DNA from 3 places in the Enterobacter sp. PL_is514 genome. Region 3 is predicted to be linked to each of the others. Evidence: predicted binding sites of a transcription regulator. Region 3 holds the regulator's gene; each other region holds the start of a gene.
The links. Region 3 encodes CRP, which controls carbon source genes, mostly activating them, when cyclic AMP is high. Its sites were predicted from a motif close to ATGTGANNNNNNTCACAT; they were not measured.
Positions count from the first base shown of each region.

Region 1: cdd (cytidine deaminase) is a predicted target of CRP. The motif match lies at 1,877-1,894, and genes of this name have one in related genera.
Region 2: deoC (deoxyribose-phosphate aldolase) is a predicted target of CRP. The motif match lies at 1,253-1,270, and genes of this name have one in related genera.

Region 1 is NZ_JBVPGN010000028.1:64,640-67,920, reverse strand. It holds gene AC0TNG_RS06590 (type 1 glutamine amidotransferase) at 1-551, shown strand, start outside; gene AC0TNG_RS06585 (CidA/LrgA family protein) at 736-1,131, shown strand; gene AC0TNG_RS06580 (CidB/LrgB family autolysis modulator) at 1,128-1,823, shown strand; gene cdd (cytidine deaminase) at 1,953-2,837, shown strand; gene sanA (outer membrane permeability protein SanA) at 2,965-3,281, shown strand, end outside.
Region 2 is NZ_JBVPGN010000033.1:233,316-236,596, reverse strand. It holds gene AC0TNG_RS14115 (YjjI family glycine radical enzyme) at 1-1,138, opposite strand, end outside; gene deoC (deoxyribose-phosphate aldolase) at 1,401-2,180, shown strand; gene deoA (thymidine phosphorylase) at 2,290-3,281, shown strand, end outside.
Region 3 is NZ_JBVPGN010000029.1:21,963-25,243, reverse strand. It holds gene AC0TNG_RS08635 (YccS/YhfK family putative transporter) at 1-1,097, opposite strand, end outside; gene crp (cAMP-activated global transcriptional regulator CRP) at 1,155-1,787, opposite strand; gene AC0TNG_RS08625 (OsmC family protein) at 2,099-2,503, shown strand; gene AC0TNG_RS08620 (phosphoribulokinase) at 2,570-3,281, opposite strand, start outside.

The DNA of each region.
Region 1 (3,281 bases), on a different contig from region 3:
GCCCGCAGTCACCCGCCACCACGCGTGAGGAATGCCCCTGGTTTGATGCGCAAGCGGAAAAGGCGCTCATCAGCCGCGCGATAGAGGCGGGTAAAACGGTGATTGGCGTTTGTCTGGGCTCGCAGCTTATCGGCGAAGCGCTGGGCGCAGCGTTTTGTCATAGCCCGGAAAAAGAGATCGGCAAATTTCCCGTCAGGCTCACAGATGCAGGCAAGGCGAACCCGCTGTTTGAGGATTTTGGCAGCGTGCTGAACGTCGGTCACTGGCATAACGATATGCCTGGGTTGACGCCACAGGCTAAGGTGCTCGCTTACAGCGAGGGCTGTCCCCGCCAGATTGTGCAATACAGCGAACGGGTTTACGGTTTCCAGTGCCATATGGAGCTGACGCCGGAGGTGGTAGAGTTGCTAATTGAGCATTCGCAGAGTGACCTCCGCCGCGCGGGTGAATTCCGTTTTGTCGAAACGGCGGAAAAACTCCGCTCGCATGATTATCGCGAAATGAATCAGGTGCTGTTTTCTTTTCTCGATAAACTGACAGCCTGTCGCTGATACCTTCTCTGGCACGCCGTTTCGCCAGCGCAATCCCTTTCCTCTAAACTGTAGCCTGCACCGTTATGGTGATACCGGACGTTCCATTCCGGAATGTCTGGTATGCTCAAAATTCATGATGTGATCCATGGCACATTTTTAGGTTTAATTGTATGATGAATGCGTTTCAGCAAGGACTATCACCATGAGCAAATCATTGAACATTATCTGGCAATATCTGCGCGCATTCGCCCTGATTTACGCCTGCCTGTATGCCGGGATTTTCATCGCGTCGCTGCTGCCCATCACCATCCCCGGCAGCATTATCGGCATGCTGATCCTCTTCGTGTTGCTGGCGCTGCAAATCCTGCCCGCAAAGTGGGTCAACCCCGGCTGCTTCGTCCTTATTCGCTATATGGCGCTGCTTTTCGTGCCTATCGGCGTCGGGGTCATGCAGTATTTTGATTTGCTCAAAGCCCAGTTCGGCCCGATTGTGGTCTCCTGCGCGGTCAGTACGCTGGTGGTTTTCCTGGTGGTGAGCTGGAGTTCACATCTGGTGCATGGCGAACGTAACGTGATTGGGGAGAAAACAAAAAAATGATGGACAATATCTGGTGGTCCCTGCCGCTCACCCTTGCAGTCTTTTTCGCCGCACGTAAGCTTGCCGCGCGTTTCAAAATGCCCTTGCTGAACCCCCTGCTGGTGGCGATGGTGGTGATTATCCCGTTCCTGCTGCTCACCGGCATTCCTTACGAACGCTACTTTGCCGGCAGCAAAATCTTAAACGACCTGCTGCAACCCGCCGTCGTGGCGCTGGCGTTTCCTTTATATGAGCAGCTGCACCAGATCCGCGCCCGCTGGAAATCCATCATTACCATCTGTTTTGTGGGTAGCCTGGTGGCGATGATCACCGGCACGTCGGTGGCGCTGCTGATGGGCGCTTCCCCACAGATTGCGGCGTCAATCCTACCTAAATCGGTGACCACGCCTATCGCGATGGCGGTTGGGGGCAGCCTCGGCGGTATTCCGGCCATCAGCGCGATGTGCGTCATTTTCGTCGGTATTCTCGGCGCGGTGTTTGGCCACACTCTGCTAAACGCGATGCGTATTCATACTAAGGCGGCTCGGGGGCTGTCGATGGGCACCGCCTCGCACGCGCTGGGCACGGCCCGCTGCGCGGAGCTGGATTATCAGGAAGGGGCATTTAGCTCCCTGGCGCTGGTGATCTGCGGGATTATTACCTCTCTGCTGGCCCCGTTCATTTTCCCGCTTATTCTGGCAGTGATGGGCTAAAATTTGCGATGCGTCGCGCAAATTTCATTTTGATTTCATAAGTTGCATACATAATGAGAAGTGGATCACATATAAAGCCCTGACGGCTCCGTAAACTACCGATCCATTAACCTTTATGAGGCAAACGCCATGCACCCACGTTTTCAAGCTGCTTTCGCCCAGCTTGCAGAGAATTTGCAGTCAGCCCTTGCTCCCGTTCTGGCAGATGCGCACTTCCCCGCCCTGCTGACCGCGGAGCAGGTCACGATGCTGAAACAGGCAACGGGACTGGACGAAGACGCGCTGGCTTTCGCACTGCTTCCTCTGGCTGCCGCCTGCGCGCGGGCCGATCTCTCCCACTTCAACGTCGGGGCCATTGCGCGCGGCGTCAGCGGCACCTGGTACTTCGGCGGCAACATGGAGTTCCTGGGCGCAACCATGCAGCAAACCGTGCACGCCGAGCAGAGCGCCATCAGTCACGCCTGGCTGCGCGGTGAAAAAGCCCTGAACGCCATTACCGTTAACTACACCCCCTGCGGCCACTGCCGTCAGTTTATGAACGAACTGAACAGCGGGCTGCAGCTGCGCATCAATCTGCCAGGCCGCGCGCCGCACACGCTGGCGGATTACCTGCCTGACGCGTTTGGCCCGAAAGATCTGGAGATCAAAACCCTGCTGATGGACGAGCAGAACCACGGTTTCGCCCTGTCCGGCGATGACCTGAGCCAGGCGGCGATTACCGCCGCCAACAAGAGCCACACGCCGTACAGCAAGTCCCCGAGCGGCGTGGCGCTGCAGTGCCGCGATGGCCGAATCTTCACCGGCAGCTATGCGGAAAACGCCGCGTTTAACCCAACGCTGCCGCCGCTGCAGGGCGCACTCAACCTGCTGAGCCTGAACGGCTATGATTATCCTGACATTCAGCGCGCCATTCTGGCTGAAATTGCCGATGCGCCGCTGATTCAGTGGGATGCCACTGCCGCAACGCTTAAAGCGCTGGGCTGTACGACGATTGACCGCGTACTGCTGGCGTGATCCTTCCGGCGGGCAGAAATGCCCGCCAGTTTGCTGAAAAACCCCTCAGTTGAGTCGCTGTTTCTTGCGCTAACCAGGCGGGTAAAGTAGCCTGAGTTAAATTTCACCTTCGGTACGAGCCATCTGCATGTTAAAGCGCGTTTTTTACAGCCTGTCTGTCCTGGTCGGCATACTGCTGTTGATCGTGCTCGGTCTCGACCGCTGGATGAGCTGGAAAACCGCCCCCTACATCTTTGATGACCTGCAGGACCTGCCCTATCGTCAGGTTGGCGTGGTGCTCGGCACCGCCAAGTATTACCGCACCGGCGTCATCAACCAGTATTACCGTTACCGCATTCAGGGCGCGCTGAACGCCTACAACAGCGGCAAGGTAAACTACCTGCTGCTGAGCGGCGATAACGCGCTGCAAAGCTACAATGAACCGGTGACGATGCGTAAGGACCT
Region 2 (3,281 bases), on a different contig from region 3:
CCGACTGCGCGTGAAGCATCGCGCGCTGCTTCCAGCCGTGCTTCACCGGCGTGTTTTCGACAAACGCCGCAAGCTGTTCGCTGATGCGATAGCCCAGCGCGTTGGCCTGCTCATCTTTGCCGTAACGTCCCGCGATGCCAGCTTTCTCACAGAGCACGTTTACCGCTTCCGCCAGTCCGTACATGCCAAACATCGGCACAAACCGATCGGCATCAATCAGCCCCTCTTTTACCAGGAAGCTATTCTCAAAGAAGCCAGATTGCTCGTACAGGAAACCACAGCGTGCATCGATGATGGCCATTTGCTGCTGGCAATAGTGCGGGAGCGTGCGGGTGAAGAAGTCTTCAATGGACGTGCTGCATTCAGCAATGGCTTTGAGGTTAAGGCGCACCAGGGTGCTGCCACCGCCAGCCAGAGGCAGGGAGTTGTAACAGCTCACCACGCCATAACGACCTTTTGTGAAAATTTTATCATTCACCGGGCCATTAGAAATGTGCGGTTTACTGCATTCACATATGTTTTTTGCCACCTCAAGCAGCAAATCGTCCGGGGTGATCTCTGGATCATAAATAAAGGTCAGGTTCGGCGCGACCTGCTGCAGCTCTGCGTCGGCACGCAGAATGGCACGGGTGATGGGCGTATCTTCCGGTCCGATATTGGCATGCATAAAGGCATCCGGCAGCGTACGGTCAAGATAGCGCCAGAAACGTTTTATTCGGCTATTGATTTCTTCTTGTGTTAGAATTCTAACATATGGTTGCAGCAGCGCATCAAGCTGGCCGAGATAGACCGGCATCGATGTGACGGACGGAACATGGTGGTAAAGGATGGTTAGCAGCGAGAGGGCATCGTCGAGATCTTTTGCCCCTTCCAGCTCCAGCCATTCTGAACCGTTAGCCAGAAATTTTGCGTAATCCGGCAGAACGTAACGGGGTTTGTAAGGCGCATGGCCTTCGAACATGTCGCAGATAAACCCCTCGTCCAGCGCGGCGCGCGCAGCTTCAGGAAGTGCCGGATACGGCAGGTTGTTTTCCGCTTCCAGCGCCAGAAAATGACGTTTTTGTTCCGGGGATAACACCGGGCTTGTCACAATCTGCTGGCAACGTTGCTGCAGGGCGTCGGGGCTGGAGTGGGGCATATTCGCTTCCTTGAATGTTCTGCGGATGATGAACGGATTGTAGAAAGCCTGCCTGTTGGCGCTTTTGATCCCACAGGGGGTATTGCTGCTTTAGTCGGCAATTTGCGCACTAAAGTTTGAAGAAGATCTCATTACAGTAATGCAAATTTGTACGCAGTTTTCATTAACTGTGATGAATGTCGAAGTGTGGATGCGGGTGGATGTTAGAATACTCACAGACCCGCAAGGTAAAATTTATACGGCACTGCCGTTGGAGATTGTTATGACCGATTTAACTGCAAGCAGCCTGCGCGCGTTGAAACTGATGGACCTGACTACCCTGAACGATGACGACACCAATGAGAAAGTCATCGCCCTGTGCCATCAGGCGAAAACGCCAGTGGGTAACACCGCAGCCGTTTGTATCTACCCGCGCTTTATCCCGATTGCCCGTAAGACGCTGAAAGAGCAGGGCACGCCGGACGTGCGCATTGCAACCGTGACTAACTTCCCGCACGGCAACGACGATATCGAGATTGCGCTGGCAGAAACCCGCGCGGCGATTGCTTACGGTGCAGACGAAGTTGACGTGGTGTTCCCATACCGCGCGCTGATCGCCGGCAACGAGCAGGTCGGTTTTGACCTGGTGAAGGCCTGTAAAGACGCGTGTGCGGCGGCAAACGTGCTGCTTAAAGTGATCATCGAAACCGGCGAGCTGAAAGAAGAGGCGCTGATTCGTAAGGCATCTGAAATCTCCATCAAAGCCGGTGCGGATTTCATTAAAACCTCTACCGGTAAAGTGCCGGTTAACGCCACCCCGGAAAGCGCGCGCATCATGATGGAAGTGATCCGCGACATGGGCGTGTCCAAAACCGTTGGTTTCAAACCTGCGGGCGGCGTGCGTACCGCCGAAGACGCGCAGCAGTTCCTGGCGATTGCTGACGAACTGTTCGGCGCCGACTGGGCCGATTCCCGTCACTACCGTTTCGGTGCGTCCAGCCTGCTGGCTAGCCTGCTGAAGGCGCTGGGTCACGGCGACGGTAAGAGCGCAAGCAGCTACTGATTGCCAGACAACGCCGGATGACGCTTCGCTTATCCGGCCTACAGGATCGTAGGGCGGGTAAGCGTAGCGCCACCCGCCACAACTCCCCCGATTCCGCATGGAGGTTACCGTGTTTCTCGCACAAGAAATTATTCGTAAAAAACGTGATGGTCATGCATTAAGCGACGAAGAGATCCGCTTCTTCATTAACGGCATTCGTGATAACACCGTCTCAGAAGGGCAGATTGCGGCTCTGGCGATGACCATTTTCTTCCACGATATGTCGATGCCTGAGCGCGTGTCGCTGACCATGGCGATGCGAGATTCAGGAACCGTTCTGGACTGGAAAAGCCTCAACCTTAACGGCCCGATTGTGGATAAACACTCCACCGGCGGCGTGGGCGACGTAACGTCTCTGATGCTCGGCCCAATGGTGGCAGCCTGTGGCGGTTACATCCCGATGATCTCCGGACGCGGCCTGGGCCACACTGGCGGTACGCTCGACAAACTGGAAGCCATTCCGGGCTTCGATATCTTCCCGGATGACAACCGCTTCCGCGACATTATTAAAGACGTTGGTGTGGCGATTATCGGCCAGACCAGCTCTCTTGCTCCGGCAGACAAGCGTTTCTACGCTACCCGCGACATCACCGCCACCGTTGACTCCATCCCGCTGATCACCGCCTCTATCCTGGCGAAGAAGCTGGCAGAAGGGCTGGACGCGCTGGTGATGGACGTGAAGGTGGGCAGCGGCGCGTTTATGCCAACCTATGAACTCTCTGAGGCGCTGGCCGAAGCGATCGTTGGCGTCTCCAACGGCGCGGGCGTGCGCACCACCGCACTGCTCACCGACATGAACCAGGTGCTGGCTTCCAGCGCCGGTAACGCCGTCGAAGTGCGTGAGGCGGTACAGTTCCTCACCGGCGAATACCGTAACCCGCGCCTGTTCGACGTCACCATGGCGCTGTGCGTTGAGATGTTAATCTCCGGCAAGCTCGCCAAAGACGACGCCGACGCCCGCGCGAAGCTGCAGGCGGTGCTGGACAACGGCAAAGCGGCGGAGATCTTCGGCCGCATGGTCGCGGCGCAGAAAGGCCCGACCGACTTCGTCGAAAACTACGC
Region 3 (3,281 bases):
TTGCGCAGGGCGGACGATTTAAGCGACAGATAGCTCCTGAGCGCGGGCAATAACGGCAGGCGTTTTTGCTTATCCGCCATCAGATCGCGCGGATAGAGCGGGCGCTGGGTGCGTAGCACGCGGGCGATGCGGCTGAAGTGCCAGGCGGCAAACTGGCCGACCGGGTTATCCGGATGCTGACGGGCGATTTTCTCCAGCGCGCCCAGCTGTTTTTCCATGTTAAAGCGTGTGGGGTAGCGGTGGTAAAGAATATCGTCTGCCAGCACCCGCAGACGTGCCGAGACGGTCTGCGCGTTCCAGCGGATCACCGCTTCGGCGTGGCTGCGCTCGACCAGCTTTTGCACCTCCTGCGGGTGGTGCAGGCTCACGGAGATATGCTCCTGCAGATCCAGGCCTACCTGGAAGGTGCGCAGCAGCCGTTTGTATTCGTGGTTCTTGTTGGCGGCGAGCATATGCAGCTGCTGATAGCACTGGCTTATCAGATCCACCACCTTCTGCTGGCGCGTCAGCAGGGGCGGTAAGGATTTTTCCGGATCGGTATGCTGGGTCAGCAGGGTGTATTTGGCTTCGCAGTAATCCGCAAGCTGCACATAGAGCAGGCTCAGGGATTCACGCAGCGGCTGCTCCCGCCACAGCCAGAACCAGAACCAGTTAAACAGGCCGTACCATAATGTCCCCAGGGCGTAGATCAGCAGCGGCTCCCACACCGGCATATTCCCGGCGAGGCTCAGCGTGAAAATGGCCGCAATCAGCGACGCGGGAAGCAGGCGGGCGTGCAGAGAACTGATTTCCGCCGTGACGCCGAGGGTCATCGCCAGCACGGTCAGGATCAGCGGCAGCGGAATATCACGAGCCAGTAAAAGCTGTACGGCGAGGCTACAGCCCGCAAACAGGCAGCCGCCGATAATCAGGCGTTTGAAAAAGCGCTTATGCGGCGTGTCCAGACCGGCGATGTTGCAGCAGGCAGGCACGAGGGAAAACAGCAGACCTTGCTGAAGATGTCCGAGGATCAGGCCTATGGCCACAGGAAGACACAACACCAGCGTTTGTCGCAGTGCGTAGTTAACTTCCGGGTGATAGATCAGCCTGCGCCACATGGGGAGTAGAGACAAAAACGGCGTGACACCTTGCGATGGCACGCCGTTTAAGCGGAATTAACGCGTTCCGTAAACCACGATGGTTTTACCGTGGGCAGAGATCAGGTTTTGATCTTCCAGCATTTTCAGGATACGGCCCACTGTTTCACGGGAGCAACCGACGATCTGACCAATTTCCTGACGGGTAATTTTAATTTGCATGCCGTCCGGGTGGGTCATAGCGTCTGGCTGTTTCGCCAGGTTCAGTAGGGTCTGTGCGATACGGCCTGTCACGTCCAGGAAGGCGAGGTTGCCCACTTTCTCTGAGGTGACCTGCAGACGGCGCGCCATCTGGGAAGAAAGACGCATCAGGATGTCAGGGTTAACCTGAATCAGCTGACGGAACTTCTTGTAAGAAATTTCAGCCACTTCACATGCTGTCTTTGCACGAACCCAGGCGCTACGTTCCTGGCCCTCTTCAAACAGGCCCAGTTCACCGATGAAATCGCCCTGGTTCAGATAAGAAAGGATCATCTCTTTCCCTTCTTCATCTTTGATCAGCACTGCCACCGAGCCTTTAACGATGTAATACAACGTTTCCGCTTTTTCACCCTGGTGAATCAGCGTGCTCTTTGATGGGTACTTATGAATGTGGCAATGAGACAAGAACCATTCGAGAGTCGGGTCTGTTTGCGGTTTGCCAAGCACCATGCGCTGTTATCCTCTGTTATAAGCTGTCACCAGAGTCATCAGATGCATCCGGACTCTGGGGTTGCAATCGAATTCTTACCCATACCCTGGGAAGTCGGCTACCGTAACGTTTCGCAGCCAGTAAAGTTTGATGTCCTCTGCATACATGTGTAACGTCAATGTATTACTGTAGCATCCAGAGTGTTTTAGCATAGCTTTCGCCGCGTGTCTCCTGGTGTCTCGCTTCAGCATGATGCAGGTCGCCTTCCATTGCGAGAAATGTAACGCACGCGTAATCTGTCACCAAAAATGCAACGTTGGAGTTTAAGAATATGCAAGCGCGCGTGAAATGGGTTGAAGGTTTAACGTTCCTGGGCGAGTCCGCGTCAGGACACCAGATTTTGATGGACGGTAACTCCGGCGATAAAGCGCCAAGCCCAATGGAAATGGTGCTGATGGCGGCAGGGGGATGCAGCGCCATTGACGTGGTGTCGATTCTGCAAAAAGGTCGTCATGACGTGACGGATTGTGAGGTTAAACTCACGTCAGAACGTCGCGAAGAGGCGCCACGCCTGTTCACCCATATTAATCTGCACTTTGTGGTCACCGGTAAAGAGTTGAAGGACGCAGCGGTCTCGCGTGCGGTGGATCTGTCTGCGGAGAAGTACTGCTCTGTGGCGTTAATGCTGGAGAAAGCGGTAAAAATCACGCATTCGTATGAAGTGATCGAGGCTTAATTATTGGGGCATCGTGCGTGTTGATGCCCTCACCCTAACCCTCTCCCACAGGGAGAGGGAACATGTTCACGCGATCTGCTTCCCTTCCATCAGTCGCTCCACCAGCGGCGTCATGATGAGCTCCATCGCCAGCCCCATTTTTCCGCCCGGCACGACTAACGTATTCATGTGCGAAATAAACGAGCCCTGCAGCATGGCCAGTAGCCAGGGGTAATCAATGCCTTCGAGATTGCGGAAATGGATCACCACAAAGCTCTCATCAAGGGACGGGATACTTTTGGCGGCAAACGGGTTGGAGGTGTCCACCGTCGGCACCCGCTGGAAGTTGATATGGGTGCGGGAGAACTGCGGTGTCAGGAAGTTGATGTAATCTTCCATGGAGCGCACCACCGAGTCCATCACCGCCTCTCGTGAATGGCCGCGCTCGCTCATGTCGCGCGTCAGCTTCTGGATCCACTCCAGGTTAACGATAGGGACCACGCCGACCAGCAGGTCCACGTGGCGCGCCACGTCGTGTTGAGGAGTGACCACGCCACCGTGCAATCCTTCGTAAAACAGCACGTCGGTGGGTTCCGGCAGCGGTTGCCACGGGGTGAACGTCCCCGGCACCTGATTCCAGGGAACGGCTTCATCATAGGTATGCAGATACTTGCGGGACTGCCCTTTGCCGCTCTGACCGTACTCTATAAAGGTTTGTTCCAGCAGGCCGAAGTCATTGGCTTCCGGGCCGAAATAGCTGATGTGTTTACCCAGATCGCGCGCTTTACGGATGGCCATA